2 regions of the Halomonas qaidamensis genome follow, and region 1 is predicted to be linked to the other one. Evidence: predicted binding sites of a transcription regulator. Region 1 holds the regulator's gene; the other holds the start of a gene.
The links. Region 1 encodes LexA, which represses DNA repair genes until DNA is damaged. Its sites were predicted from a motif close to TACTGTNTANNTANACAGTA; they were not measured.
Positions count from the first base shown of each region.

Region 2: K1Y77_RS05345 (LexA family protein) is a predicted target of LexA. The motif match lies at 12,889-12,908, and genes of this name have one in related genera.

Region 1 covers NZ_CP080627.1:1,601,329-1,615,965, forward strand. Annotated here, with positions in the region: gene K1Y77_RS07460 (ribonuclease J) at 1-655, opposite strand, end outside; gene purU (formyltetrahydrofolate deformylase) at 932-1,786, shown strand; gene K1Y77_RS07470 (energy-coupling factor ABC transporter permease) at 1,805-2,476, shown strand; gene lexA (transcriptional repressor LexA) at 2,534-3,214, opposite strand; gene K1Y77_RS07480 (TetR/AcrR family transcriptional regulator) at 3,542-4,219, shown strand; gene K1Y77_RS07485 (L,D-transpeptidase) at 4,197-4,724, shown strand; gene nagZ (beta-N-acetylhexosaminidase) at 4,800-5,810, shown strand; gene K1Y77_RS07495 (hypoxanthine-guanine phosphoribosyltransferase) at 5,865-6,443, shown strand; gene ppsR (posphoenolpyruvate synthetase regulatory kinase/phosphorylase PpsR) at 6,496-7,329, opposite strand; gene ppsA (phosphoenolpyruvate synthase) at 7,580-9,964, shown strand; gene ggt (gamma-glutamyltransferase) at 10,119-11,906, shown strand; gene K1Y77_RS07515 (glycerophosphodiester phosphodiesterase family protein) at 11,927-13,813, opposite strand; gene rraA (ribonuclease E activity regulator RraA) at 13,882-14,376, opposite strand; gene acnB (bifunctional aconitate hydratase 2/2-methylisocitrate dehydratase) at 14,567-14,637, opposite strand, start outside.
Region 2 covers NZ_CP080627.1:1,139,279-1,153,915, reverse strand. Annotated here, with positions in the region: gene K1Y77_RS05405 (TolC family protein) at 1-1,312, shown strand, start outside; gene K1Y77_RS05400 (HlyD family secretion protein) at 1,309-2,322, shown strand; gene K1Y77_RS05395 (ABC transporter permease) at 2,309-3,457, shown strand; gene K1Y77_RS05390 (ABC transporter permease) at 3,454-4,608, shown strand; gene phaC (class I poly(R)-hydroxyalkanoic acid synthase) at 4,768-6,621, opposite strand; gene K1Y77_RS05380 (phasin family protein) at 6,715-7,125, opposite strand; gene K1Y77_RS05375 (hypothetical protein) at 7,280-7,687, opposite strand; gene aroC (chorismate synthase) at 7,749-8,840, opposite strand; gene prmB (50S ribosomal protein L3 N(5)-glutamine methyltransferase) at 8,854-9,813, opposite strand; gene K1Y77_RS05360 (Smr/MutS family protein) at 9,996-10,559, shown strand; gene K1Y77_RS05355 (patatin-like phospholipase family protein) at 10,578-11,618, opposite strand; gene K1Y77_RS05350 (alpha/beta fold hydrolase) at 11,653-12,531, opposite strand; gene K1Y77_RS05345 (LexA family protein) at 12,931-13,389, shown strand; gene K1Y77_RS05340 (Y-family DNA polymerase) at 13,386-14,637, shown strand, end outside.

The DNA of each region.
Region 1 (14,637 bases):
ACCCAATGGCTAATACACGGGCGAGGTTGCTCGCAAAACATGATACAACGACGCGGCCTGTGCACTGTCTTAAAGTATGGGCAAGTGCCTTTGCTACGTCTCCTTCACTGCCAGAATGACCGGGCATCGGGGCATTGGTGGAATCGCCTACGACCAAATCAATAGGTGCGAGTGCACGAAATTGAGCAGCGTCAATGGGCATGCCGATTAACGGGTTAGGATCTAATTTCCAGTCTCCTGTGTGCAGTACGCGATAGTCACCTGCCTGCATTAGAATTGAGCAGCTTTCAGGAATTGAGTGGGTGACCGAAAGGTAACGCAGCGTAAAAGGGCCAAGTTCCATGGCATCGCCCGGCTCCACAACCTGAATGGCAGCGCTGCTAAGCTGGTGCTCTGCGAACTTGTGACGCAGCAACCCCGCTGCTAGCGGTGTTGCAAAAATAGGGCAGTTCCACTTAGGCCAAAGCCATGCCACAGCGCCAATATGATCTTCATGGCCGTGAGTAATGTAGAGAGCCTTAGGGGTAATGCTTAACGCTGCTAGTGTCTCTGTATTGGGCACCTGCAATGGGGAGTTAGGTAGATCTTGACGAATCATCATGCCGCAGTCGACGGCGATCCACGTATCGTCGTATCCATACAGCGTAAGATTCATTCCAATTTCACCACACCCACCTAGCGGCAGTAAGTGCAGCGGTGGGCGACGGCGGGGACGAAGTTGAACGCGTGGTGGATGCATCAGTAATGAAAAGCCTAAAAAGTAAGACCTTAACTATACGGGAAGGCAGGGGCGGGTAACAATCATCACGGCACTCAGCTGCGGTGCTTCCTTGCTATGCATAAGGTACACTATTTCACTTATATACAGTTTTCCTACTGATGGTAGGGGCTTGTCGAACGTGCCGTTAAAATATGTCAAGAGTGTTTATTTATGTCTCATTATTACCGTTTGGTGGTCTCTTGCCCTGATCAAGTGGGCATTGTGGCGCGTGTCTCAAGCTTTATTGCTCAGCAAGGTGGTTCTATTACTGAGGCAAGCCAGCACTCTGATCTTGAGACTGGTCGCTTTTTTATGCGTTATGAAATTCTGGCAGATTCGCTAGGTATGTCAGCAGAGGCGCTGCGTAGTGCGTTTGAGCCAGTGGCAGAGGCCTTTCACATGCAGTGGTCGCTGGTTGATACTCAAAAACGCAGGCGTGTGGTGTTAATGGTGTCGCGTGAGTCTCACTGCCTAGTTGATTTACTGTACCGTTGGCAGGCTGGTGAACTTGACTGTGATATCGTTGGGGTAATTTCAAACCACGAGGATATGCGATCTCTTACTGAATGGTATGGCATTCCATACCATCATGTGCCCGTTGATCCTGATAACAAGCAGGCTGCTTTCGAGCAAGTTCAAGCGCAGATTGATAGTGCCCGGGCTGACTGTGTGGTGCTGGCGCGTTATATGCAGATTTTGCCGCCTTCTCTCTGCTCACGATACGCAGGTCGAGTGATTAATATTCACCACAGTTTTTTACCCTCTTTTGCCGGTGCTAAGCCCTATCATCAAGCTTATCAGCGAGGAGTTAAGCTGATTGGGGCCACCTGTCACTATGTTACCGAAGAGTTGGATGCTGGGCCGATTATTGAGCAGGATATTCATCGGGTAAGTCACTGTCATACGCCAACAGATCTCGTGCGTTTTGGGCGCGATGTTGAAAAAGCCGTGTTGGCTCGCGGTTTGCGGTGGCACTTAGAAGATCGAGTGCTCATCCATGGTAATAAAACGGTGGTTTTTAGTTAATTACGAATAGGGACTGCCATGTCGTTTGCGCAGAGTGTTTTAGCCCCCTGGGCGTTGATATTGACTTGGTTGCTATCGCTTAGCATGCTTGTATGGATGCTGTGGCTTCGACCATGGCAGGCTCTGTTTGACGATGTGGCACTTCAGCACCGCTGGCTAGCAGCAACGGTAACGGTGGTGTTGATGTGGCAGCTGCGTGCTCAAGCGGTCGACTGGCTAACGTTACACTTAGTATTTACCGTCTTAATGACGCTGGTCTTCAAAATGCCGCTTGCGCTAATTAGCAATATACTGATTAACGTTGCGATGTGCGCTATTGGCCGCAACGAGTGGGCATTACTTGGGGCCAACGTGTTGGTAACCGGTATTGTCCCTGCAGTTATTACCGGGCTGGTATGGCGATTAGTTGATCGACGGTTGCCGGATAACCTAATGGTGTTTCTATTTGCATGTGGCTTCTTTGGCGCTGCGCTAGCGACATTGGGTGGCGGTTTATCAGCGGTATTGTTAATAGTCGTTGCAGGTACTGATCCCGAGGCGATTTATTTAGCTCAAGAGTATGCGCGCTTTCTACCACTACTCATGCCCTCGGAAGCCTTCATTACTGGCATGCTGTTGAGCATTTTGCTGGTGTACCACCCGGGTTGGGTAGCGACCTTTAATGACCACCGCTATATAGATTCTCAATGATACTCCAGTAATGCTGAGGCATCCTCTATCGATTGCCTCAGCATTATTTACACTTTCTTATCCAAGCGCTTGGCCATTGCCGCCACGGATGACACCGACACCGACCCCTTCAATATCTAGCTGCTGCGTACGCAGATCAATTTCAATTGGTGCGAAATCATTATTTTCTGCCATCAACGTCACTGTATGCCCTTGACGTTTAAAACGCTTAACGGTCACTTCATCTTCCAGCCTTGCTACCACAATCTGGCCATCACGAACGCGATCAGTCCGATGCACAGCAAGCAGATCACCTTCTAATATGCCGATATCTTTCATGGATAAACCACGCACCCTAAGTAGGTAGTCTGCTTTAGGGGTGAAATATTCAGCCGGTAGCGGACAATAACGATCAATATGTTCAGCCGCTAAAATTGGGCTTCCTGCGGCAACTTCTCCAATAACGGGCAGGCCGTTATGTGGTAGTGGCTCTGCCTGCGCAGGGAGTGTTGTGGCAGGAACATCGCTTATCTCTTGGGGTTCTTGATTAGGTAAGCGTATCCCTCGCGAGGTATTGCGAATAATGCGAATGGCACCTTTGCGCTCAAGTGCTCTCAGATGCTCTTCGGCCGCGTTAGGTGAGCGGAATCCCAGTGCTTTTGCAATTTCCGCTCGGGTAGGTGGATAGCCAAATTCACCCATTGTTTTAACAATAAAATCAAAAACATGTTGCTGGCGCGCGGTAAGTGGGCGTGACATAACAACCTCCAAAAATTGGACAAGACAGTAACTACCTGTCGGCTTAAACAGTATGTGGTTAAGTATACAGTATGTTGCTCTGTCCAGTACATGGTAGAGCGCCCTACAGTGGCGCTATCGGTGGCCTCTTATTGGTAAGGAGATCTATACGAATGAGCGTGGTGTTATCTCAGTAGCGTATCAATTGTAGTGTTCGGCAGGCGTTTGAATATGCGCTTAAAGCGTCCGTTAGCGTTGAACAAAAAGCCAACGATAAGTGATTGAGCCAGCTTACGTTATGGCATAGTATTTAACGATGTTTTAAACACTCGTTTTCTGGAGGGCGCTATGGCGCAATCTGATACGGTAACGCGTATCCTTGATACTGCAGAGGTACTATTTGCTGAGCGCGGGTTTGCTGAAACGTCGCTGCGCAATATTACCAGCAAAGCGCGGGTCAATTTGGCTGCTGTTAACTACCACTTTGGCTCTAAGAAAGCACTTATCCAAGCGGTGTTTGCACGTTATTTAGATCCGTTTTCTGAGCGCTTTCATACTGCGCTTGATGAGCTTGAAGCGCACTATCACGGTGATGTAATACCCCTTGAAGTATTGTTGGAAACAATGGCGAGCACGGTGCTGACGGTACCTGCCGAGCGTAATAGTCTGAAGGTCTTTATGCGTCTCTTAGGGTTGGCGTATAGTCAGGCACAGGGCCATTTGCGACGTTACATTCAGCAGCAGTATGGCGATGTCTTTACCCGCTTTACAGAACTTGTGCGTCAAGCAACGCCTGATTTGCCTGATGCTGAACGTTTCTGGCGGCTGCATTTTATGCTTGGTACCGTGATCTTTACGCTGTCTGGGCTAGATGCACTGCGAGACATTGCCGCCAAGGATTATAATGAGCAAGTAACGGTAAGAGATTTGGTGAGACGCTTACGCCCAGTGGTGGTTGCCGCTATGAATGCGCCGCTGCCACCTGCCGCTGACGAAGGACATTATGCGAACGCCCACGCTAGCTGAGCTGCCGCCATTGGATGAAGGGTGGATAGAAATTAATATCCAGCAACAGCAATTGTGCTATTGGATAGGGCGCACGCCGCAATATACGTGCGCTGTATCAACGGGTGAAAAAGGCGTCGGGCAGCAGGAGGGAAGTGGTCAAACGCCTCGTGGGTGGCACTATATCCGTGCGTCAGTTGGTGACGGTCTACCTGACAATGCGGTTTTTCGTGGGCGTCGATGGACGGGAGAGGTATTTTCGGCAGCACTCGCGGAGAAATTTCCTCATCGTGATTGGATATTAACGCGTATTTTGTGGCTTTGTGGTTTAGAACTGGGGCTTAACCGAGGCGGTAGTGTTGACTCTCAGCGTCGCTATATCTATTTGCATGGCACGCCACCCGACCAACCAATGGGTATCGCTGCGTCACATGGCTGCATCCGGCTGCGTAATAGTGATCTGCTTTTTCTATTTAAGCACGCCCGACCTGGTACACCTGTCTGGCTTCATGATGGTCAAGCCTAGTCGATTCATTACTGATTTTTTGACACACGATGCTGATCAACTAAAATCAGTCACCCTTTTGTTGGATCCATCACAATGACTCACTCTTTAGGCCCGGTCATGCTCGACCTAGAAGGGCCACGATTAACGCAAGCTGAAAAACATCTTTTGATGGACCCTGCAGTGGGTGGTGTCATTCTATTTGCTAGAAATGTCGAAAATGCTTACCAGGTCCGAAAGCTTTGCAGTGATATTCGTCGCGTCCGCAGCGAGCTTTTGCTTGGCATTGATCAAGAAGGTGGCCGGGTTCAACGTATCAAAGAAGGTGTTACTCATCTTCCTGCTATGTCGCGTATTGGTGAACAATTTGTTGATGATCCAACGACAGGACTCACGTTAGCTAAAGATACTGGCTGGCTACTGGGTATGGAAATGGCTGCTTGTGGTCTTGATATTAGTTTTGCGCCTGTCTTAGATGTTGAAAGTGGCATATCCACTGTTATTGGGAATCGCAGCTTCAGCACTGACCCTGCCCATGTCGCGCTTTTGGGGCAGAGTTTTATTAATGGCTTGCATGAAGCAGGTATGGCTGCGGTAGGGAAACACTTTCCTGGTCACGGGGGTGTTGCCGCTGATTCTCATGTAGCGTTACCGGTAGATGATCGCCCCCTGTCAGTGATTAAACAGCATGACCTTGTCCCGTTTAGTCAGCTGGCGGCACAGCTTGATGGCGTTATGCCTGCCCATGTTATTTACAGCGCATTTGATTCCCGTCCGGCTGGTTTTTCGCCTAATTGGCTGGGTATGTTAAGAGAGTCCCTAGGATTTAAGGGCTGTATTTTTTCCGATGATTTAAGCATGGCAGGTGCCCATGAGGCTGGTGATCCAAAGGCGCGCGCTAGCGCTGCGCTAGCCGCAGGCTGCGATATGTTGCTGGTCTGTAATGATCGCTCAGCTGCGTTAGAAATTGTTGAATCATGTCAAGGAATGCAAAGTAAACGACCCACCAAGCTACGCTATGGACGGGCCCGGCCAGATTTAGATGCACTAACTGCATTAGGTCGTTGGCGCCGCACCCACGCTAAATTAGAGGCGTTGGCTACCTAGTTACCTACCCTTTCTAACATCATTTAATTGTTAATCTCGTCCTGGAGTAACCCAATGTCTAAATTGGATAAAGAGGCGCTTGAGTCGCTTGACTCAATGCGTGAGCTGATGGATAACGCTGACTGCCTAATTTCCCAAGAGCAGGTAGAGCGTGCGCTGGATCGAATGGCTGAAGCGATTAGCAAAGATCTAGGAGATAAACTGCCGGTTTTTTACTGCGTTATGAATGGTGGTTTAATTACCACAGGACATCTGTTAACACGACTTGGTTTTCCGCTGGAAGTAGACTATTTACATGCAACGCGGTACCGCAACGAATTGCGTGGTGGCGAGCTTTTCTGGCGCGTTTCACCAGAAATCCCCATGGCAGGGCGCCACGTTGTCATCGTCGATGACATTCTTGATGAAGGGTCAACATTGGCGGCCATACTCGCCTATTGCGAGGAAGCCCAAGCGGCAAGCGTTACCACGGCTGTACTAGTAGACAAACAGCACGACCGTAAAGCAGTACCTGGCTTAAAAGCCGATTACTGTAGCCTTGAAGTCGCCGATCGTTACGTTTTCGGCTTTGGCATGGACTACAAAGGCTACTGGCGTAACGCCCCTGGGATATTTGCTCCTAAGGGCATGTAGTTAAGTTGAGATCTTAATAAGCCCAGTGCATTACATTGGCACTTTTTTAGGCTTAGCGAGGTGAAAAACGCCTCGTTAAGCCTGTTTCGGCAATCATACGCGTTGAAATCTCTTCTACCGAGAAGCGCGTTGTATCGATAAACGGGATATGCATCGAACGGTAAAGCGATTCTGCTTGACCAACTTCTTGTAAACATTGATCCATTGAGCTGTAACGGCTATTTGGGCGCCGCTCATTGCGAATCGCTGCTAGTCTGCGGGCATCAATTGTCAGGCCAAATAATTTATGGCGATGCGGTGCTAGCACTTTAGGTAGCTTCAAGCTGCCATCTTCATCCAGGTCATCTTCAGTCAATGGGTAGTTAGCTGCTCGTATGCCAAACTGAAGCGCTAAATAAAGAGACGTGGGCGTTTTACCGCAACGAGAGACGCCGACCAAAATAATATCGGCTTTATCGTATTGATGGGTGCGAGCACCGTCATCATTATCTAGTGCAAAGTGTACTGAATGGATGCGATCCATATAGACATCATCGCTACCAATTGAGTGCGTCCTGCCAACACTATAGGAAGAGTGCGTTTCTAATTCTTGTTCGAGCGGCTCTAGAAAGGTGGAGAAAATATCTACCTTAAATCCAGAGGCTTGCCGAATAACATTGCGAATGTCCTGATCTACGATGGTGTCAATAATAATAGGACGGTGACCATCGCGGTTAGCAGTAGACTCGATTATTTCTGCTAATGCCTGTGCCTTTTCTAACGTGTCGATGTAAGGCTTGGTTAACATATTAATTTCAACATCACTAAATTGGGCCAAGAGGCTACGCCCAAGGCTTTCCGCAGTAATGCCAGTGCCATCTGAAATAAAAAAAGCTGTACGCTTCATAACCAAGTCCACCAGTAAATAGAACGCCTATTGTGGGTTGCACCGCGGATTAGCACAATATTTGGTGCTTAATTCTGCGTGCTTTTCGTGCCCACTACATAAAAAGCTATTTATAGCGTTTTGTTGTAAAAAACCTCCACTCCGTACGCTATTAGACCAATGGCGAATGCTGTATGGCAATGCTAGGGTGGCATTGTCTATAAGAGTCGGCCTACCGGGTCGCGAAGCAGTCTAAAAGCGAGGGGGTTGCGTGGAAGAGTACATTCTATGGTTCGATCAGCTAGGTATGGCAGACGTCGAACGCGTGGGTGGTAAAAACGCTTCGCTTGGCGAAATGATATCGAATTTGTCGGGTGTCGGTGTGACAGTGCCAGGTGGTTTTGCCACGACGGCTCATGCCTATCGTGAATTTCTCTCTCACGAAGGGTTAAATGATCGTATCAATGCCACCCTTGCTCGCCTTGATGTCGATGATGTTAAAGCGTTGGCCGAGGCTGGAAAAACCATCCGCCAATGGGTTATTGATACCCCACTTCCCCCTGCATTTGAAAACGCGCTACGTGATGCCTATGAGCAGCTTCAAGCCAAACATCCTAGCTTGAAAGTTGCCGTACGCAGCTCGGCAACAGCAGAAGACTTGCCCGATGCATCTTTTGCAGGGCAGCAGGAAACGTTCCTAAACATCGAAGGCTTTAACAATATTAAGCAAGCGGTGCACGAAGTGTTCGCCTCGCTGTTTAATGACCGTGCGATCTCCTATCGCGTTCACCGCGGCTATGCCCATGAAAATGTAGCGCTGTCGGCGGGTGTGCAGAAGATGGTTCGTTCCGAGACCGGTGCCTCCGGGGTCATGTTTACTTTGGATACAGAGTCTGGTTACCGCGATGCGGTGTTTGTAACCGCTTCGTGGGGGCTTGGCGAAACGGTTGTTCAGGGGGCTGTTAATCCTGACGAGTTTTATGTGCACAAGCCCACGCTTGAAGCGGGCCGCCCTGCGGTACTGCGTCGCACACTGGGCTCTAAGTTGATCAAAATGATCTACGGCCAAGACGCCAGTGCCGGTAAGTCGGTTGAAACTGTTGACGTGCCACTCAAAGATCGTGGTCGGTTCTGTATTAACGATGAACAGATTATGGATCTCGCGCGGCAAGCCATAACCATTGAAAAGCACTATCAGCGCCCGATGGATATTGAGTGGGCGCTAGATGGCGACGATGGTCAGCTTTACATCGTTCAAGCTCGCCCTGAAACCGTTGTTTCTCAACAAGAAGGCGGTAAATTAGAACGCTTTCACCTGCGTGAGAAAGGACGCACACTGATCACTGGACGGGCGATTGGTCAGCGTATTGGGCGTGGTACGGTAAAAACAGTGCTAAGTCCTGAAGAAATGGACAAGGTTCAAGAGGGTGATATTCTGGTGACCGACATGACCGATCCCGATTGGGAGCCGATCATGAAGCGTGCGTCAGCGATTGTAACAAACCGCGGTGGACGAACCTGTCATGCCGCCATCATTGCCCGAGAATTAGGCATTCCCGCAGTGGTAGGGTGTGGTGATGCGACCACTCAGCTCAAAGAAGGCATGGATGTCACGGTGTCTTGTGCTGAAGGTGATACTGGGCACGTCTATGAAGGGCTTTTGGCATTTGATTGTAAGGTGTCAAGTGTTGATGCAATGCCTGAGATCCCCTTTAAAATTATGATGAATGTGGGTAATCCGGATCGTGCCTTTGGCTTTGCTGGTTTGCCCCATGCGGGGGTTGGTCTCGCCAGGTTGGAATTCATCATCAACCGTATGATTGGTGTGCATCCTAAAGCGCTGTTGGATTACGACACGCTGCCTGCCGATCTGCAGCAAGTTATCGATTTACGCACCGCCGGTTACGATGATCCAGTCAGCTTCTATGTTGATAAGCTGGTCGAAGGTATTTCAACACTGGCTGCTGCTTTTCACCCCCAGCGAGTGATCGTAAGGCTTTCTGATTTTAAATCAAATGAGTACGAAAACCTTATTGGTGGCAAACTCTACGAACCCGGTGAAGAGAACCCAATGCTTGGTTTCAGGGGGGCTTCTCGTTATATCTCAGATGCCTTTAGACCCTGTTTTGAGCTTGAGTGCCGAGCGCTTAAGCGGGTTCGTGAAGAAATGGGCTTTGATAACGTTGAAATCATGGTGCCCTTTGTTCGCACCACCGATGAAGCGCGCGAGGTAGTCGAGTTGTTGGCTGCTAATGGCTTGCCGCGGGGCGGTGAGTCTCATCCTGATGGCTTAAAAGTTATCATGATGTGTGAGCTGCCAGCTAATGCGCTACTGGCTGATGAGTTCCTTGAGTACTTTGATGGTTTCTCTATTGGCTCTAACGATTTGACCCAGCTAACACTTGGACTTGATCGTGACTCAGGTATCGTTGCGCACCTGTTTGATGAGCGAAATCCAGCAGTGAAAAAGCTGTTAGCCATGGCCATTAAGGCATGCAAAGCACAAGGCAAGTATGTTGGTATTTGTGGCCAAGGCCCTTCTGATCATCCGGATTTGGCCAAGTGGTTAATGGAGCAGGGAATTGATTCTGTCTCTTTAAACCCAGATGCAGTGCTTGAAACTTGGTTTATGCTGGCAGGTGAAACCATTGAATAATACGTTCTAGCAGCATGACGAATCTAATTCGTATCTTCGCCCGGCCATTGTGCCGGGCGAGTGCGTTTTATAGGCTACGCTTTGACTGAGTTATAGAATGTTGGGGCGTCGTGAGGTTCATGCGCGCTAAATCACTGTCGTAGGAGAGAAAAGCATGTTGCCTAAACGGATGTTATCGCTAACGGGCTTAATGTTAGTGCCTCTATATAGCTGGGGGTTTAGTTATGAAGTGCCCTCTATTACTCCTGAAGTAGGATCAGGTTTTGAAGAGAAGCCTGGCTGGGAGGTTTCGACATTTGCGGTAGCGGCAGCAAATCCGTTGGCAACCGATGCGGGTTATCAGGTGCTGAAAGCCGGTGGCAATGCCATTGATGCCGCCGTAGCGGTGCAAATGGTACTGACACTTGTTGAACCTCAGTCGAGTGGTATCGGTGGTGGTGCCTTTTTGATGCATTACGATGGGCATGATGTACAGGCTTATGATGGCCGTGAAACCGCACCTGCGGCAGTGACCGGTGAGCTATTTATCGAGAACGGTGAGCCACTTGAATTTGCCGATGCAGTGGCGAGCGGTTTATCTGTTGGTGTGCCTGGCACCGTACGTATGCTTGAAATGGCGCACGCAGAGCATGGCCAGTTGCCTTGGAAAGAGCTGCTAACCCCTGCCATTACGCTTGCAGAAGAAGGTTTTGGAGTTAGCCAACGCTTGCACACTAGCTTAGCGAATGACACCGCTCTGCGTGATAATGTGCTGGCAAGTGACTTTTACTACACCGGTGACGGGGAGCCGATAGCCGTTGGTGAAACGCTTAAAAATCCTGCATTGGCTGCTATTTTGCGCCGTATTGCCGAAGAGGGTAGCGTCGCGCTTTATGAAGGAGATATTGCAGAAGATCTTGTTGAGCGTGTTCAATCACACCCTGTGCGCCCAGGTACGCTAACGTCAGATGACATGAGTGGTTATGCGGCCCTAGAAAGAGAACCACTGTGCACGCCTTGGCAGCAGTGGGAAGTGTGCGGTTTCCCGCCACCTTCGTCGGGCCACCTGACGGTGATGCAAATTTTAGGCATGCTAGAACAGCAGCCTTTACTGGAAGCGCCGTTAGAGGATGGTGTGAGTAGCAGCGGTTGGCTACACCAGTTTTTAGAGGCGTCTCGCTTAGCATTCGCTGACCGTGGTCGCTATATCGGCGACCCTGACTTTGTTGAGGCACCGGGTGGTGATTGGTCGCTCATGCTAGCACCTGATTATTTAGCTAACCGAAGTGCATTGATTGATGAGCAAAGCATGGGTGGGAGTGCTAAACCAGGTAATCCTGGCGAGCTTTCGATTAGTGTTGCAAGCCAACCTGAGCAGCCTGAGTATGGTACCAGCCACATTAGCATTGTGGATGCAGAGGGCAACGCACTTGCAATGACGACCACCATCGAGCAAGCATTTGGTTCACGTATTTTAGCCGACGGTGGAACTGGGTTGGCGGGTGGTTATTTGCTGAATAATGAGCTGACGGATTTTTCGTTTGTTCCCGAGATAGACGGTGAACCTGTCGCCAACCGTGTTGAGCCTGGCAAGCGGCCTCGTTCAAGCATGAGTCCAACGCTAGTGTTTGATCAAGAAAGTGGAGAGCTAGTGGCAAGCTTGGGCTCACCAGGCGGTGCCGCCATTATTCATTATACTGCTCGCACCTTGGTGGCTATGCGCGACTGGGGGTTGAACGCGCAGGAAGCGCTGAATCTACCTCACGCTATCACTCTGGGTGGTGATGTGTTTATTGAGGAGGGGCGCTTTCCTGAGGAGACGATTGAAGCACTTCGTGAGCGTGGGCATACCGTCAACGAGCGTGAGCTTACTAGCGGACTGCAAGCCATTATGCGCTTGGAGGACGGCAGCTTATTCGGGGGCGCCGACCCGCGTCGTGAAGGCGTTGTGATGGGAGACTAATGCTCATCATGATGGGTAACCTATTGCCGTAACCAGTTGCGGAGCTTTACCAACATGAGACCGCCGTCGCTTAATGCGCGGCGGTCTTCTATTAGTTCACTTAAGCGGTCTGGATAGTCGGTGATGATCGCATCAACTCCAAGATCTATGAGGGTAGACATGCGCGTTCGGTCATTAACTGTCCAGGCATGTATTTCGTAATTATAAAGCGCAGCCAAGCGTATTTCTTGCGCTGTGATGCGGTTATGGCGCAGGCCAAGCGCATCAAATTGGCGTCGATCCAATGTGCCAGCCAGTATTAGTTGGGCAAGTAAAGTGACGCGTAAGTCAGGGGCTTGTTGTTTTAAATAGGTAACCATACTGGGCGACATGGTTGCCATCCGCATTTCCAGGAACACATTTGGAAACCCACAGTTCGCATTCGCATTGAGCACGTTATTCTGGGTTGCCCAGCAGCGGTAACGAATGTCGCTTTCTGCCTCAAGGGTTGCTATCACAGCGCGAGCGAGCTTTTCTTCGTCGCCTGGTGATGGCTTCATATCAATCATCAGGCCAGCACGTCCTCGTACTAGCGCCAACGCATCATCTAAACCAGCAATTCTTTCGTCTTGAAAGGCGTCGCCAAACCAGCTGCCTACATCAAATTTGCTCAATTCTGCTCGGGTGAGGTCACCAAATTCTCGTTGATCGCCAGTCAGGCGCGCCAAGCTACGATCATGGTAGAGCAGTACTTGATTGTCAGCACTTAGGCGAACATCCAGTTCTATGGCATCAGAGCCGTCTTCAAGTGCTTGCCTTATTGCCGATAAGGTATTCTCAGGCGCTACCATTGAGCTTCCACGATGGGCGATGACCGCAACGTTATCGCGTATTTCAAAGCTATTAAGTATCCACCAAGCTTGAAGTCCAGCCAGAAGCAGCACGCTCAGCTCAATCGCCCACGCAAGACGGCCAGGGTGAGCGTTTTCTGAACGAGGGGAAGGGCGCATTTCGCGATGGGCTAACTGTAAGTAAAGGCAGGCGGTTAGCAGCGCATTGGTGGCAATACCTAAAAATGTAATGGTTAACGTAACGAGTACGTAGCTGGTTAAATAAGCCAGCATCGCTGGAACCAACACAGCATTATATTCGGGTAGCCCCCACAAGAGAGGCGTCACAACAGTATCAAATAACCATGTCGAGATTATCGGCAGGCTGATAATGACGATCAGTAGTGTTAACACTGCCGCACCAATCGATCGATGCCAGCCACGAGTTAAATGTACGCTACGCCTCAGTGCTTGGAAGGGTGAACAGTTGTCCAGTGCGACTAAAGGGAGTGCTAGTAACCAGCGCAGGTAGAGCCATGCGGCTAGTCCAAGCCAGATAATGAGTAAAGGCAATGCGCAAGCAATAAAATACCAAAGCGAGGCTGGACGAGTTTGTTGTAAATAGTAAGGATCTATACCGCTTAACCACACATCATAAAGCCACGTTAAGCCCATCATAAAAGGGGCTAGGAGTAGCAAGTGGGAGCCCACCTGAAGAATTACTAGGCCTGCGAGGGCTGGCAAGCGGCGGGTGCTCAACCAAAGTGCTTCAAAGGCGAGTCGGTAATGGTTGTCTTTAGGTCTTACGGCAACTAGCAGCATGCCCGTTTGTTGCCAATAAATTAGTAAGAATGCAAAACCAAGACCCACGAGCATTGCCACTAGGCCTAGGGGGCTAAATAGCAGTGCAAGTAATGCATCATTGGTGACCACTGTTCGATTGAGTTGTGCTAACAATGCCTGAGAAATCCAGGCAATCATCGGCACTAAAAGGGCAGAAGCTAATAGCGTAAAGAGTAGATGGTAGGCAATGAGAGGACGAAGATGGTCGCGTAGGGTGCGAAGTAGGGTGTAGCCCAATTGATTTAGCGGCTGCATGGTCACAATTTTGTCAGAATTTGAGCTACCAGGGTGGCACTATGTGCCACGCCTGGCAAGCAATTGCCTTAGGAAAGCTCAAGTGGTTTTTCGGCGATAATAATGCCGTTGTTATCTGCGTAAAGCCATTGTCCGGGGTGTAGCGTGGCACCAGCAAACGTGACAGGAATATCACGTTGTCCTTCGCCGCGTTTTTCGCTTTTACGTGGGTGGTTACCTAATGCTTGAACGCCGATTGGTAGTGTGACAAGAATATCCACGTCACGCACGCAGCCATACATCACCACACCAGCCCAACCGTTCTTAGCAGCTTGTTCGGCGAGCATATCACCTAGCATGGCGCAACGGTGTGAACCGCCAGCATCTACAACCAGTACTGCTCCATCACCGGGTTCGGCAACGGCTTGCTTAACCATTGAGTTGTCTTCAAAACACTTAACAGTACGAATAGGGCCGTAAAAGCTGTCGATGCCGCCGTAGTTAGCAAACATTGGTTCAAGCACTGTTACGTCAGGGTACGCATCACATAAATCCGGTGTCACGACAGGGGGTGTAGTGGTCATTGCACGCTCCTAGAAAGCATTGTTTAAAGAAATCTATCTATGAAGACCAGTTTAAGAAAACCAAATGCTATAAAAAAACGCCCCAACCTAAAATAGGCTGGGGCGTTCGGTCATCGGCTCAAGAAGGGATTGTTACCAACCTTCTTGCGATGTTGCGAGCATCGGCGATAGGTTCGGTACTTCAAGAGCGTTACGCTTCTTGAGCAACCGGTATCACGTTCGAGGCGATTTTTTGATACTCCTCGATTTCGTGAAAGTTCA
Region 2 (14,637 bases), 460 kb from region 1:
CGATGACGTTGCAGCAGGCCAAGCTGCCCAGCAGCGCGCGGTTGCGCTTCTTTCTAACCGCAATAATTTACTACTCCCTCAAATAGATCTAATTGGCTCTTATACCCACCTAGATAACCCAATTGAAGTGGATGCACTTGCTCTCAACCCGCTTAGTAGCGTCGCTGACTCCCTGCCAGGCCAGCGATTAGTCGATCTTATTGGCGGCCCTAATGCCTTTCGTACACCGGTCACTAACCGCAACGTTGCCCGAAGCTCGTTAGCGATGTTTTGGCCGCTCTATACAGGTGGAAAAATCAGCTCTGCACGGGAACTATTAACATTAGAAGAGAGGGCAGCATCGCTACTGCTTGAAGACGTTTACCGAGCCCGTTTTATGGATTTAGTAACCGCTTATTACGGGCTAGTAATGGCTGAGCGAGCGCTTACTACTCAACAACAAGCTGAAAACACCCTTGCCCACCATTACCACTCTGCCCAAGCGCTTGAAGACCAATATCAAATTGCGCGGGTGGAGCGCTTAGCCGCTGAAGCAGCCTATGACCGTTCACGTATCACTACGCGCGCCATCCGCGAGCAGCGTGATAGCGCCCAACAAGCATTAGCCTCTTTGGTTCACTATACGCCTTCCAATGCGCCAGGGTCTGGCGGTCATTCATCAGGCCCTACGCCTACATCTCCCCTGTTTACGCTCGCATCGCTGCCACCGATTGGGCATTTTCAACCAGGGCTAGCCGACCACCCTGTCCTTAGATTATTAGCAAATAAACAGGCTCAGGCGGAAAGCGTCGTTGATGCAAGCCGTGGGCTTTACCATCCGAATGTCTTCATGTTTGGCAGTTACAACCTCTATGAAGATGACTCGTTAGCTAGCGATCTCACACCCGACTGGTTGGTTGGCGTTGGTGTCAGTATGCCACTGGTAGATCGCAGCGGACGGAGTGGCAAGGTACAGGCAGCGGTGAGCACAGTATCGGAATTACGGTATCGCCAGCAGGCCGCTTCCCGCAAGCTAGAGCTATTGCTTGACCAGCAGTATCGCGATGCCAATCAAGCGCTTGAAGAGTATAGCGACCTCGCAAGTACAGTGGCGCTGGCAGAAGAGAGCCTACGCCTGCAAACGCTGGCTTTCTCAGAAGGAATTGGGCGAGCGCTTGATGTGATTGATGCCCAAACCTTTCTATCCACGACCCATACGCGCCGTGATGCTGCCGCTTTCCGGTTCGTCATGTCGTTTGCCCAATTACTCAGTATTACAGGTCAGCAAGAATCACTATTTGCTTATCTTAGCGAAGGGGACCCCATCCCGTGACCACGCGCAGATTTCTCATCCTGGCCATATTGGCAGGGGTCGCCATCGCAGTATCTGTTGTTTTCTGGCGCACCTATAGCACGCCTCCTCTTCGCCTACAGGGCCAGATAGAAGCCCGACAATATATGGTGTCTTCAAAAGTCCCAGGACGGCTTGCCGAAATTGAGTTTCGCCGCGGTGATAGTGTAAATGCCGGAGATGTCGTATTTCGAATCGACAGTCCTGAACTTGAAGCTAAACTGACGCAAGTCGATGCACTCGATACGATTAGCCGCTCACTGGCGCAGGCGGTTGAAGGCGGCACCCGTGAGGAGAAAATAGCCGCAGCACGCAGCGAATTTCAGAAAGCTCAGGCGGCTGAGACCATGGCAAGAACCACCTATGAACGTACCCGCGTATTAGCCGAACAAGGCGTTGTGGCCCGTCAACGGCTTGATGAGGCTTTTACACTGCTACGGGTAGCGGAGCAGACGCGGGTAACCGCCGCAGAGGTGCTTAGATTAGCAGAGGCAGGCCCTCGTGAAGAAGCACGTACCGCCAGCCGCGCTGGCGAAGATATAACGACTAGTCTACGTGATGAAATCACTGAACTACTTGAGGACTCGCTAGCAATTGCACCTCATAAGGGCATTGTCAGTAATGTATTACTAAACCCAGGTGAGCTCGTCCCCCAAGGCTTCCCAGTGGTTATGATCACCGACCTAGACGAAGCATGGGCTCTGTTTAATGTTCGTGAAGATCTGCTACGGCACTTTTCGCCAGGTACAGAGATCGACCTCGATATTCCCTCTCTTGGTCATCAGGCACGCTTTAAAGTCAGCCACATCGCAGCGCTTGGCGACTTTGCCACTTGGCGTGCCACGGTGCCCGGTCGTGGCTTTGATATGCGCACGTTTGAAGTGGAAATGCACCCCATTGAGCCAGTACCTGGCCTAAGGGCAGGCATGAGCGTATTGCTTGATTTACCTTCTGAGGAAGCGCTGACAGGTAGCCAGCATGGAACCGACTAGACTGAATGGCTGGCAGGCGCTACGCAGCCAGCCGTGGCTGCTCGCTCTGGTAGGATGGCTGCCCCCTCTGCTGGCTCTGCTATTTATTGCCGTGTTTGAAACAGGCACTCCACGATCACTTCCCGTAGGCGTTGTCGATTTAGACCATACCTCTGAGTCTCGTTCACTGCAGCGTTATTTAGATGCCAGCCCAGCATTAGATATGCTTCACCCTTACCCTTCGGCAAGCGAAGGGGCCGAAGCGCTACAACGTGGTGAAGTCTTAGCACTATTGATCATCCCACGTAACTTTGGCCGCGACTTGCGTCTTTCTCTCAGCCCTGAGGCCGTGGCTTTTTACAATAGCCAATACCTGCTAGCCGGAAAATTCATTTCCTCCGCACTAACCCAATCAAGCATGAGTTTTGCCGCCGAAGCGGGCGTTGTATTACGGCTTGGTCAAGGCTATGCATTACCACAAGCAGTAGCAGCGGCGGCCCCTGTGCGGCCACAAATCACCTCCCTTTATAACGCGGGAATGAGCTATGCGCGTTTCTTGGTGACAACAATCACACCCGCCCTATGGCAAATTGTAATCGTCGTTGCAACGCTGCTGACGCTTTGCTGGCGGCTCGAAAAAGCGCCGCTACCCACCACTTTCTCCGCCAGAAGTGTTTCACTCTGGCAACTACTAACACCCATTTCGCTGCTGCTATGGCTGCAAGGCGTCATCCTGCTTGGCATGTTTTACTATTTTCTTGGCTGGTCACCAGAGGGCAGCGTGGCTTGGCTAATGGTTGGTATGGCGCTAATGGTAATTGCCGTTCAAAGTATGGCGACGTTGATTCTAGCTACCGTTGCTAACAAAATCCGCGCGCTAAGCTTATGTGCTGCTTATCTAGCACCAGCCTTTGCCTTTATGGGAATTACTTTCCCAAGAGGCGATATGAATATACTGGCGCGAACCTGGGGCAACTTAATGCCCTCCACTCACTATATTGAACTCCAGGTAGCGGTGGCTGACCATGGGGCACCGCTGGCTACTCTGCTACCGCCCTTATTAATATTGCTGCTGTTCCTGCTGCCTTTACCCTTCGCCATTCATGCCTTGCCAAAACAATTAAACATCAACCCTGCTGAACAGGTGTCCTCATGAATGCCTGGCAACGATGTTGGCAAGCGTGGCAGGTAGAGATTGCGAATATATTTGCTGATCGGGCCGTGCTGCTCGTAATTGTCGGCGGCTTACTATTTTATGCCGTTCTTTACCCTCTTCCCTATCATAAGAGCGTGCCGGGAGAACAAGCAGTGGCGGTGGTGAATCATGATCACACTCATCTGGCCCGGCAACTTATCCGCATGGCAGATGCAGCCCCTCAAATTCGAGTCGCCGCCCAGCCGTCCAGCATGGCAGAAGCAGAAGCCTTACTGGCCAGCGATGCTGTTCATGGGCTATTAATTATTCCTTCCGGTTTCGAGCGTGATATTTATTTAGGACGCCCAACCAGCCTCTCTTTTGCTGGGGACGCCAGCTATTTTCTAATTTACGGCAATGTGGTTGAGGGCTTGCTGACAGCCGCGACGACACTCAGTGTGCAAACCCAACTCGTTGGTAGCTTAATGAAGGGAGAAAGTCCTGCACAGATTCCTGGACAAATTATGCCGATGCGGCTCATCACTAAGCCCGCGTTTAACCCCACGTCGGGCTACATTAATTACATTGTGCCCGCTGTCTTTGTATTAATTCTGCACCAAACGCTACTCATTGCCGCAGGTAGCGTAACCATCAAAGATCGCGCGCGCAGGCGTCTGGGGCAAACCGCGCCATCGCTCGCATTAGCGCTGCCGCTTCGCCTCTTCACCTTTCTGCTTATCTACCTATTATTTGCCATGCTCTACTTTGGCTTTTTCTTCCAGCTTTATGGTGTTCCCCATGCGGCTGCGCCTAGTGAATTACTCGCCTTCAGCGTGCTATTTTTCATAAGCGCCACGTTATTCGCCATTTGGCTTGGTTATCTGCTTCCGCGACCAGAACAGCCCACTGTGCTGGTTCTTCTTTCGTCACTACCGATTGTCTTTACCGCTGGTTTTGCCTGGCCTGCCGAAAGTCTACCCAAATGGCTAGATATCCTAACCCTACTGATTCCAGTTAAACCTGGCATACAAGGTTTTTTAGCGATGAATCAAATGGGTGCCCCGCTTCTCAGCATTGGGCGCGAAATTAGCGTACTGATTGGATTATGTATTCTGTATGGCGGATGGCTTTGCTGGCTCGCTTGGCACCAACGCAAGCAGTCACATTGCTGAAAGGGTGGTTTGAAAGTTAGCTTGAAAGGTAATAACGCAAATGGCGGTGATGCCTTATTAGATCACTCCTAATAGGACATCACCGCCATTTTCTACTGCTCTAACTGTTAACGACAAACGCAACGTTTGTTCGTTAGCCTATCATGCCATGGTGGCAAATCATTCTGCGGCGGGAATTTCGCCCAACACCTCAGGAATCGTCATTTTCACATAGCGCCCGGGCGCGCTTTCAATCACGCTTAGTTCACCTTCTCCAGGCTGACGCGCGGGCACCATTTTTTCCGGGTCAGGATCAGCATAGCCGTTCTCCGTTACCCATGCCTGCCAGTGTGGCCACCAGGAGCCTTCGTTAAAGGTGGAGCCTTCTTGCCATGCTTCATGGGTGTCGGGCAGCGCATCGTTGGTCCAGTAGCCGTATTTATTCTTGTGGGGAGGGTTCACAATGCCCGCGATATGGCCAGAACCACCCAATACAAACGTCACCGGCCCTTTGGGTAACAGCGCGCCATAATACGTACTGTTCCACTTAGCGATATGATCTTCTTTCGTCGAAACGAAGTAGCACGGCGTCGAGATTTTACGAAGGTCAATCTTCACCTCGTCCAGCTCGATACCACCTGGTTCTACTAAACGGTTTTCCAAGTACATATGGCGCAGATACCAGGCATGGGTACCAGCAGGCAGGTTAGTCCCATCAGTATTCCAGTACAGCAGGTCAAACGCGGCGGGCGTTTCGCCTTTCAGATAATTATTGATGTAGAACGACCAGAAAAGATCATTCTCACGCAATAAATTAAAGGTGTAGGCCATCGAGCGGCCGTCTAAATATCCTTTCATTTCCAGCGTATTTTCAATTCCCTCAACCACCCGTTCGTTAAGGAATACGCCAATATCACCAGGATCACGAAAGTCCTGCAGCGTCGCCATATAGGTCACTGACTTCACTTTTCGACCACGCCGAGTGCTTGTCAGATAGGCCACCGTAGAAGCAGTTAGTGTGCCGCCCACACAGTAACTCAACAGATTGACTGACTTCTCACCACAGGCTTGCTCAATGGCCTCCATCGCGCTGACGGGGCCCATTTGCATGTAATCAGCCCAGGTAATATCGCGCTGTTCTGGGCCAGGGTTACGCCAAGAAATCAGAAATACCGTGTGCCCTTGGTCTACCATCCACTTAACCAGCGAATTGTCTTCTCGCAGGTCGAGAATGTAGTACTTATTGATCCATGGGGGCACGATCAACAGTGGCGTTTTAAAGGTTTTTTCCGTGGTGGGGGTGTATTGAATTAACTGAATCAGCTCATTTTCATACACCACGGCACCTGGGGTGACAGCAATGTTATCGCCAACACCAAAGGCACTTCGATCGGTCATGCGTACGTTAATACCCTCGGCGGAATTCGCCAGGTCTTCTCGCAGGCGCGTCAGGCCATCTACTAGGTTTTGTCCACGCGTCTCAATTGTACGACGCATGACTTCGGGGTTAGTCGATACAAAATTAGTAGGCGACATGGCGCTTACTAATTGCCGAGCATAAAACGCTAGATTGCGTTTCTGTGTCGGGTCTAAGCCATCCAGATTTTCAATAAGCTCCTCTACCATCTGCGAAAACAGTAAATATTGCTGCATAATCGCTAAGTAGTAAGGCTCTTGTGTCCATGCTTCATCTTTAAAGCGGCGGTCGCCTTTTGCAGGCGTTATCAATGGCGTCACTTGCTCACCAGACATCGCCCGCACACCCTGCTGCCAAAGTAGCCACTGATCTTGCAGTAGGCGGGACTGAGTTTGCCACAGCAGGTTAGGGTTACTCATGAGCGACTGTGCGGCGGCTTCAAAGCTTTCACGCATATCACTGTAAACGGAGTCAGCAGCTTCGCTGGGTGCTATCCGTGACAGTAAATCCTCAAGCAGGCCTTTGTACTGTTCACCAACATCGCTTAGCTGCACTTTCCATGCTTCAAGCTCTTCTTGAGAAACACCTTGAGACGGCATTTTCCACCCTGACAGCATACTCACTCTCCCCTCACCTGCTTGGCATTGTCTGCCCAGGCACATCATCCAAAAGAACGCGGCGCCTTCAAGGCGCCGCGAACATCGTTACGTTTAGCTTTTACGTGAAGATTGGCTAGTCGATTTCGCAGGCTGTTCACTTTTCGCAGCAGAGGTGGCTTGCTCGCTCATTTTCTGCCCAGCTTCGCTGAACAGCTTTTCCATTTCGGATTTGAACTGCATGCTCATCTCGCCCATGACGCGGGCATCTTCCTGCATCTGCTGAGAAAGCTCATTCATCATTTCGGCTTGTTTCGTACCAAAATCACGCAGGCTTTCAGCATCGTTAATTTCCGTCGCACTGCGAATGCGCTCGGTGCCCATCTGGCTGTAGCGTTTCATTGCTTCCAGCTGATACTGGGTCATTTTTTCCATATTGTTGAGCATCAGCGAGTTCATCTTGCGCATTGGCTCGAACATTTGGCGCGTTTGGGTACTAAAGGCGTCCATCATTTTATCTTGCATAGTGTCTGCTCCTATCTCTCATTCCTTGGCATGAGCCTGGAGTGGCTCATCACACGGCAAATTGCTGCACTGCAAAAAGAGTAAACGCTGCATTGCTGCTTTGCAACATTCTTAGCAGCACGCTCAACAACGCTACACATTTCACATGACAGTTCTACCCTTTAGCGCGAGAGCGCGAAGAAGCTGTTGCTTTCGCTTTGGAACTTCTCGCACTTGATGCGCTTTTACCTGACGCTGCATTGGCAGCCTCTTGGGAGTCATCCTGATTCGCGTCGCCAGCCTGGTCGGCACTGCCACCTGAGGTTCCTGCTTTACGCAACATATCCAACATCATCTGCTGATACGTACCGAAATTAGCTAGCCCCTGAGAAAGTCCTTGTTGCATCATCGGCTGCTGCAGGAAAGGACGCATTAGACTCATAGGGTCATAACCATCCACCCCAGATTCCATTTGCCGCTGAATATTTTCCAGCAGGCTTTGCTGAAACGCCTCAACATCCGGCAGCCCTAATGATTGGCGAAACTCATCCGGTGTCAGGTCAAATTCAACGTTAATTTTCATAGGCGACTCCTTAACCATCTTCCTAAGAGTGTAGCAGCGTTACGCTAAGCGCACCGTGCTGTTATTGTTGTTCTAAACGCGGTGTATCAACGCTAACATCGCCATTCTGTCCACGATGACGTAGCCAATGGTCTAGCAGCGTGATTGCCATCATTGCTTCAGCGATAGGCGTCGCGCGAATACCGACACAGGGGTCATGGCGACCCTTTGTTATTACCTCAACTGGTTGGCCATGTACATCAATTGAACGCCCGGGCGTAGTAATACTTGACGTTGGTTTCAACGCTAGGCGGGCAACGATCGGCTGCCCACTGGAAATTCCGCCTAACACGCCACCAGCATGGTTTGACAAGAAGCCCTCTGGGGTCATCTCGTCACGGTGTTCACTACCCCGCTGGGCAATGCAGCCAAACCCTGCACCTATCTCTATCCCTTTTACCGCATTGATGCTCATTAAGCCATGCGCCAGATCAGCATCTAAGCGGTCAAAAACCGGCTCACCCAGCCCAACCGGCACACCGTCGGCAATCACGGTAACTTCCGCGCCCACCGAGTCTTGGTCACGACGCAGCTGATCCATATAGGCTTCAAGCTCAGCCACTTTGTCCGGATCGGGGCAGAAAAAGGCATTTTCGCTCACTGCATCCCAGGTTTTGAAGTCGATTTTAATTGGCCCCAACTGGCTCATATAACCACGAACTTGTATCCCTTTTGCGGCCAGCACCTTCTTAGCGATCGCGCCAGCGGCAACGCGCATCGCGGTTTCCCGTGCGCTAGAACGACCGCCGCCCCGATAATCGCGATGACCATACTTGTGATGGTAGGTGTAGTCTGCGTGGGCAGGCCGGAATTGATCTTTGATTTTAGAGTAGTCTTTGGAGCGCTGGTCGGTGTTCTCAATTAGCAGACCAATGGACGAACCAGTGGTTTTACCTTCAAACACACCAGAAAGAATCCGCACCTGATCCGGCTCTTTACGCTGGGTGGTATGCCGAGAACTGCCTGGGCGGCGGCGATCTAAATCGTGCTGAAGGTCCTCTTCACTGATCGGTATGCCAGGCGGACAGCCGTCAACAATCGCGCCTAAAGCAGGGCCGTGGCTCTCACCAAATGTAGTAACGGTAAATAGCTTGCCAAAGGTATTGCCAGACATGGGCGTTAGTTCCTCACGCAAAAGACGCCGCATGGGCGTCGAGTTCAGCGGCGCTCAAGGCAAAAACACCCTGGCCGCCACGCTCGAATTCAAGCCAGATAAAAGGCACTTCAGGAAAAGCAGCCTCTACATGGCGGTCGGAATTGCCAACTTCAACAATCAGCCATCCCTCGTCGGTTAAGTGCTGGCGCGCCTCGCACAGAATGCGTCTCACGATATCTAACCCATCGTTACCAGCCCCCAGCGCCAAGGCAGGCTCGTGGCGAAACTCGGCGGGCATGGTGGCCAGATCACGTGCATCGACATAAGGCGGGTTTGATACGATCAGATCAAAGCGCTGGCCTTTCAAACCATCAAACACGTCGGACTCGACGGCCCGTACGCGATCACCAACGTCATGACGCGTGATATTTTGACGCGCAACCGCTAAGGCATCCTGGCTAATATCCGCCAGGGCGACCTCACTGGTCGGCAGCACCAACGCGGTGGCAATGCCGATACAGCCAGAACCGGTACATAAGTCCAATACTCGGGCAGGCGGTTCTTCTGGGAACCATGCTGCAAAGCCATCTTCAATCAGCTCGGCAATAGGCGAGCGCGGAATTAATACGCGTTCGTCAACGTTGAACGGGAACCCGGCAAAAAAAGCTTCACCCAGTAAATAAGGCAGCGGGCGGCGAGTAGTTACCCGCTCTCGCGCTAAACGAATAATGCGCTCGCGCTCTATTGGCAACAGGCGTGCGTCTAGCACAGCAGGATCGACGTTCCACGGAAGGTGCAGTGCGCCTAAACACAGCGCAACGGCTTCGTCCCAAGGCGATTCGGTGCCATGCCCATAATGCAACCCCGCCAGATAAAACTCACTGGACACCCAGCGTAAATAATCGCGTAATGTAAAAAGCTCGCTCACCACTGCCGACTCCGGCAGCGAAAGCATTGAGTGGGAGGTCTCATCATTAAGGTGCGTGGTCACAGCGGCTCCTGGCGTATAAAGATTGATGAAAAGATTGTACCTTTGACGCCGTCTGGTTCACAGCACGCGGTTCACAAGCGTGCGTTTCACAACAACATTCAGCTCGCTATCCTGTGTGTTTCTCAATTATGCTTGTTTATTGACACTTTTCTTAACATTTAACTTCTCGATTTGAGCTAATCATGACGCGACACCTGCCCAACGACGACGATATCAGTGCCTTTCGCCAAGCGCTGCAGGCAGCAGGCGTACGCCGTATTGCCAGCAACCAAGCCAACCCAGGCAAGCCCAAACGTAACGATGATGCCCAACAGGCACGCCGGCGAGCTGCGGTAGAAAGCAACACGCTACAAACCAGCGGTCGCACATCTGACGGCCGAGTAGAGGCAGTACGCCCTTCAGAGTATCTGGAGTTTAGCGTTCCGGACCTGCCCTGGCGCACCTTTAGCCAGCTAAAGCGCGGCCAAACCGCTTGGCAGGCTGGGCTGGATTTACACGGCTATACCCTAGAAGAAGCTCGGATTGAGCTTGAAAGTTTTTTACGCGACGCTGCTGCACAAGGCATGCGCTGCGTTCTGGTAGTTCACGGTAAGGCCTGGGGTACCACATCGGACTTTCCGGTACTTAAAAGCCATACCAACGCATGGTTAAGAGAGTGGCCCGGCGTCTTGGCGTTCTGCTCCGCCATCGATATCGATGGCGGCACAGGGGCGGTGTATATTCTGCTGCGCAAGCGCGGGCAGTAAGCAGCTATTTCACTACGCTTACTCGGTGGCATCAGAGGCAATACCAGGCATCCGTCGCTCCAGTGCTTCATCGGCAAGATGCCGACCCAGCCGAATTAATTCGTTGGCTCGGTGAAACTCATAAGTGCTGCAAACAGTTTTGGGAATTTCAATCAATACATCTGGCGGATAGCCTGCGATTTTATACTTCGCGAGCGCCGCCTGGGTGATATCAAACGACTCTAAAATCATATCGAGCTTGCCCCATTCACGCTTACCACGCAGATCAACGGTTTCATCAACGTCACTCTCTTCACCATTGCTACCCCCCAGCCCGTCCCACAGCCGCCGTGTGGTGGCACGAACGTCATCCATCCAACCGCCAATATTAGCATCGCGATCGCGTTCTAACGCGGTGCGGCTATCGCTCTTATCTTCGTGGGGTAACAGCTCCTCTAACGTGATGGGTTGCGGACTGTGCGCCGTCACGTTAACCGCTACAACAAAGTCCGCTTCATGGGCGGCTAATATCGGCATCATCGGCAGTGGGTTCAGTAAGCCGCCATCAACGAGCACTTGGTCCCCCACATGCACTGGGGTAATAACGCCAGGCACGGCAATAGAGGCTCGAATTGCCTGAAGCAAGGAGCCGTTTTGAAACCACACTTCACGCTGACGAACCAGATCCGTTGCGACGGTTGTTACCGGAATAGGCAGCTCTTCAATCAACCTTTCGCCAACCAGCTCTTCTAACTTGTTCATGACCTTATTCGCCCGCATGGCCCCCATCGGACTCCAGGTCACATCGACCAGCTTTAGCACGTCTAAATAATCCAGCGTACACACCCACTCGCGGTACTCAGGCAGTTTTCCAGCCGCATAGATACCGCCAATAAGCGCGCCCATGGAACAACCCGCAATCGAGATAATCTCAAAGCCACGTGCTTCTAATGCTTCGATAACACCGATATGGGCGTAGCCCCTAGCTCCTCCACTCCCCAATACCAACGCAACCTTATTGCCATTATTTAAAGGAAGGTTTCCCAAAGGTGTATCAGCAGTTTGCGTCACTTTTTTCATTGTCATCTTCCTAATGCTGAACAACAGATAACCGTTACACTTGTTGCCGGATTATCTCAGCCACGTGCTCAACCGCCTGGGGTTCAAGGTGCAGATGATGGCCACCCGCTAGTACATGGCGCGTTAACTGGGGCACCGCTTGGCGTGCTTTTTCCGCCCAGTCCCGCTCGCCTAAAATACCCCGCTCCCCTTCTATCAATAGCACCGAGGTTTGAATCTCCGCCAGTAGTGCCAACACCTGCTGGGGTGTAAAGCGCACCAAAGAAGGCTTTAACAAACGGCTATCAGTGCGCATTTGCACATGCCCATCGGCGGTAGCTTGCGTGTTACGTTCGACAAGTGGTGTAGCGGTGATGCTGTCCAGCGGCGTGACGCCTCCGGCTACCCGCGCAGCGACTGCGCTCTCAATATCCGGATAACGAGGGGGCCGGGAAAGCGGCCGCCGATAGGCTATCAACCCTTTACGCAGTTGGCTGGCTGTCTCTTCAGCCGGTGTGTTTAACGCACCTAAACCATCTAGCAAAATAAGCTTATTCACCCGCTCGGGGAACGCTGCGGATATGAGGCAAGCCACGGCGGCCCCCATCGAGTGAGCAAGTAGCGTTGTCTTTTCGAGCGCTAATGCTTCCAAGGTATCCAGCACATCATGAGTGTAGTCCCATAGTGCATAGTCGCTTCCTACAGGTGCATGGGCCGAATGCCCGTGACCACGAAAGTCGATCGCCACAATACGAATATCCAATGCTTTTACTAACAGCGGCGCTAGCCGTGTAAAGCTTGCAGCGTTGTCTAACCAACCGTGCAGTGCCACCCAAGTAGGCGCAGTGCTACGCCCCCAGCTAAGTGCTGCCAGCCGCCCATTCGCCAGGGAAAGCGGCTGCGCAGCGGTACCGACATGAGTCGATTCATTCATAAACAGGATCTCTTTAAAGCCGGATAACCAAGCAATATCATATTCGTCAGATGACGCTCTAAGGCGTAAACGTTACCATGCTAAGCGCAGCGCTTCTGCCGCTTTTATGGGGAGTTCGCTGCTTGCTACTACTTCGTAATGTGTTGAATAACGATGACCAACAGGAAAATGGCTATGAAACCACGTCGTGATACCCGTGCTCGCAATCTTGTGTTCTTAATTACCGTGATAAGTGCACTGGTGGTTGGCATGTGGCTCGCTCGCTAAGCCAATAGCACCCGCTAAACCAATATTCCCCTGGTACCCTGCGCTGAGCGTCGCTTGCAATTTTTTCCCCATGAATAAATACTGCCTATATACTGTATATAAACACACTATTTATTCATGAGGATGCCGACGATGCCGTCTCAACCCACTTATTGTGCAACAACCATGGTTGCGACAGCCCTGCCGTTAACCTCTCAACCGCTGCCCTTTCCAATGCTCTACGGCCGCGCTGGGTTTAGCGGCTTCCCTTCACCTGCCCAGGATTACGAGCCACGCACACTAGATCTCAATGAGCGGTTGATTAAACACCCCAACCACACGTTCTACCTCACCGCCACAGGCGACAGCATGGAAGGCTGGGGGATATTCGAAGGTGATTTGCTGGTGGTAGATCGCAGCATACCGCCCCGTTTAGGGCATATCCTGGTCGCCATGTTTGAAGAGGAAGTACTGATAAAGCGTTATGCGCTCTATCAAGGCACGCCACATCTTTGTTCGGCACATCCTCACTACCCACCACTCCCCCTAGCAGAGACGGACTGCCAGCTATGGGGTGTGGTACGCGCTGTGGTGCATGAGTATTTGCCATGATTGGCCTTGTTGATGCCAACAACTTCTACGTGTCATGCGAGCGGGTGTTTAATCCTGCGCTTGAAGGCAAGCCCGTTGGCGTGATGTCGAATAACGATGGCTGTGTGATTGCCCGTTCGGCCGAAATGAAAGCGCTGAACATCCCCATGGGCACTCCCTCTTTCCAACTAGAAGGTTTGCGTCGGCGGGGCGTAATTCACCTGCTGTCCTCTAACTACGAGCTGTATGGCGACATGTCCGCACGACTCGCCCAGCTACTGCGGGATGCCTGCCCCGACATCGCGCCTTATTCCATTGATGAAATGTTTATCTACCTGGATGGTTTCAGCGACGCTCAATGCCAAACGCTCGGGGAAGTCTTACGCCGCCGCATTCGCCGCTATTTAGGGCTGCCTGTCTGTGTAGGGCTAGCACCTACCCATACGCTAGCCAAGCTCGCTAATCACGTTGCCAAAAAGCAGCCTCACTACCAGGGCATCTGCCTGCTCACCGCCAATAGCCCAACCACGGCTGCGCTGCTTAAACAGCTGCCGGTGAATGACGTATGGGGCATCGGTAGACGCCTAGCAGAACGGCTTGCGGTGAGTGGTATTCGCACGGCGTGGCAACTGCGGGAGTGCGATCCAAAGCAACTTCGCAAACGATTTTCAGTGGTGCTTGCGCGTACAGCACTAGAGCTACGTGGTATCTCCTGCTTGGAAATGAACGCAGTCGAGCAGCCGCGTCAGCGTATTATGACGTCGCGCTCTTTTGGTCAAGCAACCGGCGTAAAAGCGGAATTACACGCAGCACTGCGCCGCCATGCCCAGCGTAGTGCCGAAAAACTGCGCCAGCAGAAAAGCCTTACCCGCGCCGTGCTGCTGTTTCTGAACACCAACCGCCATCGTAAAGACCAGCCTCAACTCTCGCCTAGCGCGATGATTCCCCTGGCATCGCCAAGCGACGATACCCGCGTCATTTTAGAAGCTGTACGCGAAGGGCTTGAACAGATGTACCGGCCAGGTTTTCAGTTTATGAAAGCCGGCGTCATGTTATTGGACTTAGTGGATGTGCAGCAGTATCAACTTTCACTGTTGCAGCCCTCACCCAAGGCGCACCCGCACTTGATGAACACCGTCGACGCCATTAATCAGCGTATGGGGCAAGGCACCATTCGTTTTGGAATGACAGAGGCGGAAGCACCGTGGCAGTTGCGCTGTGCGCACCGCTCCAACCGTTACACCACCTGCTGGGACGAACTCATGGAGG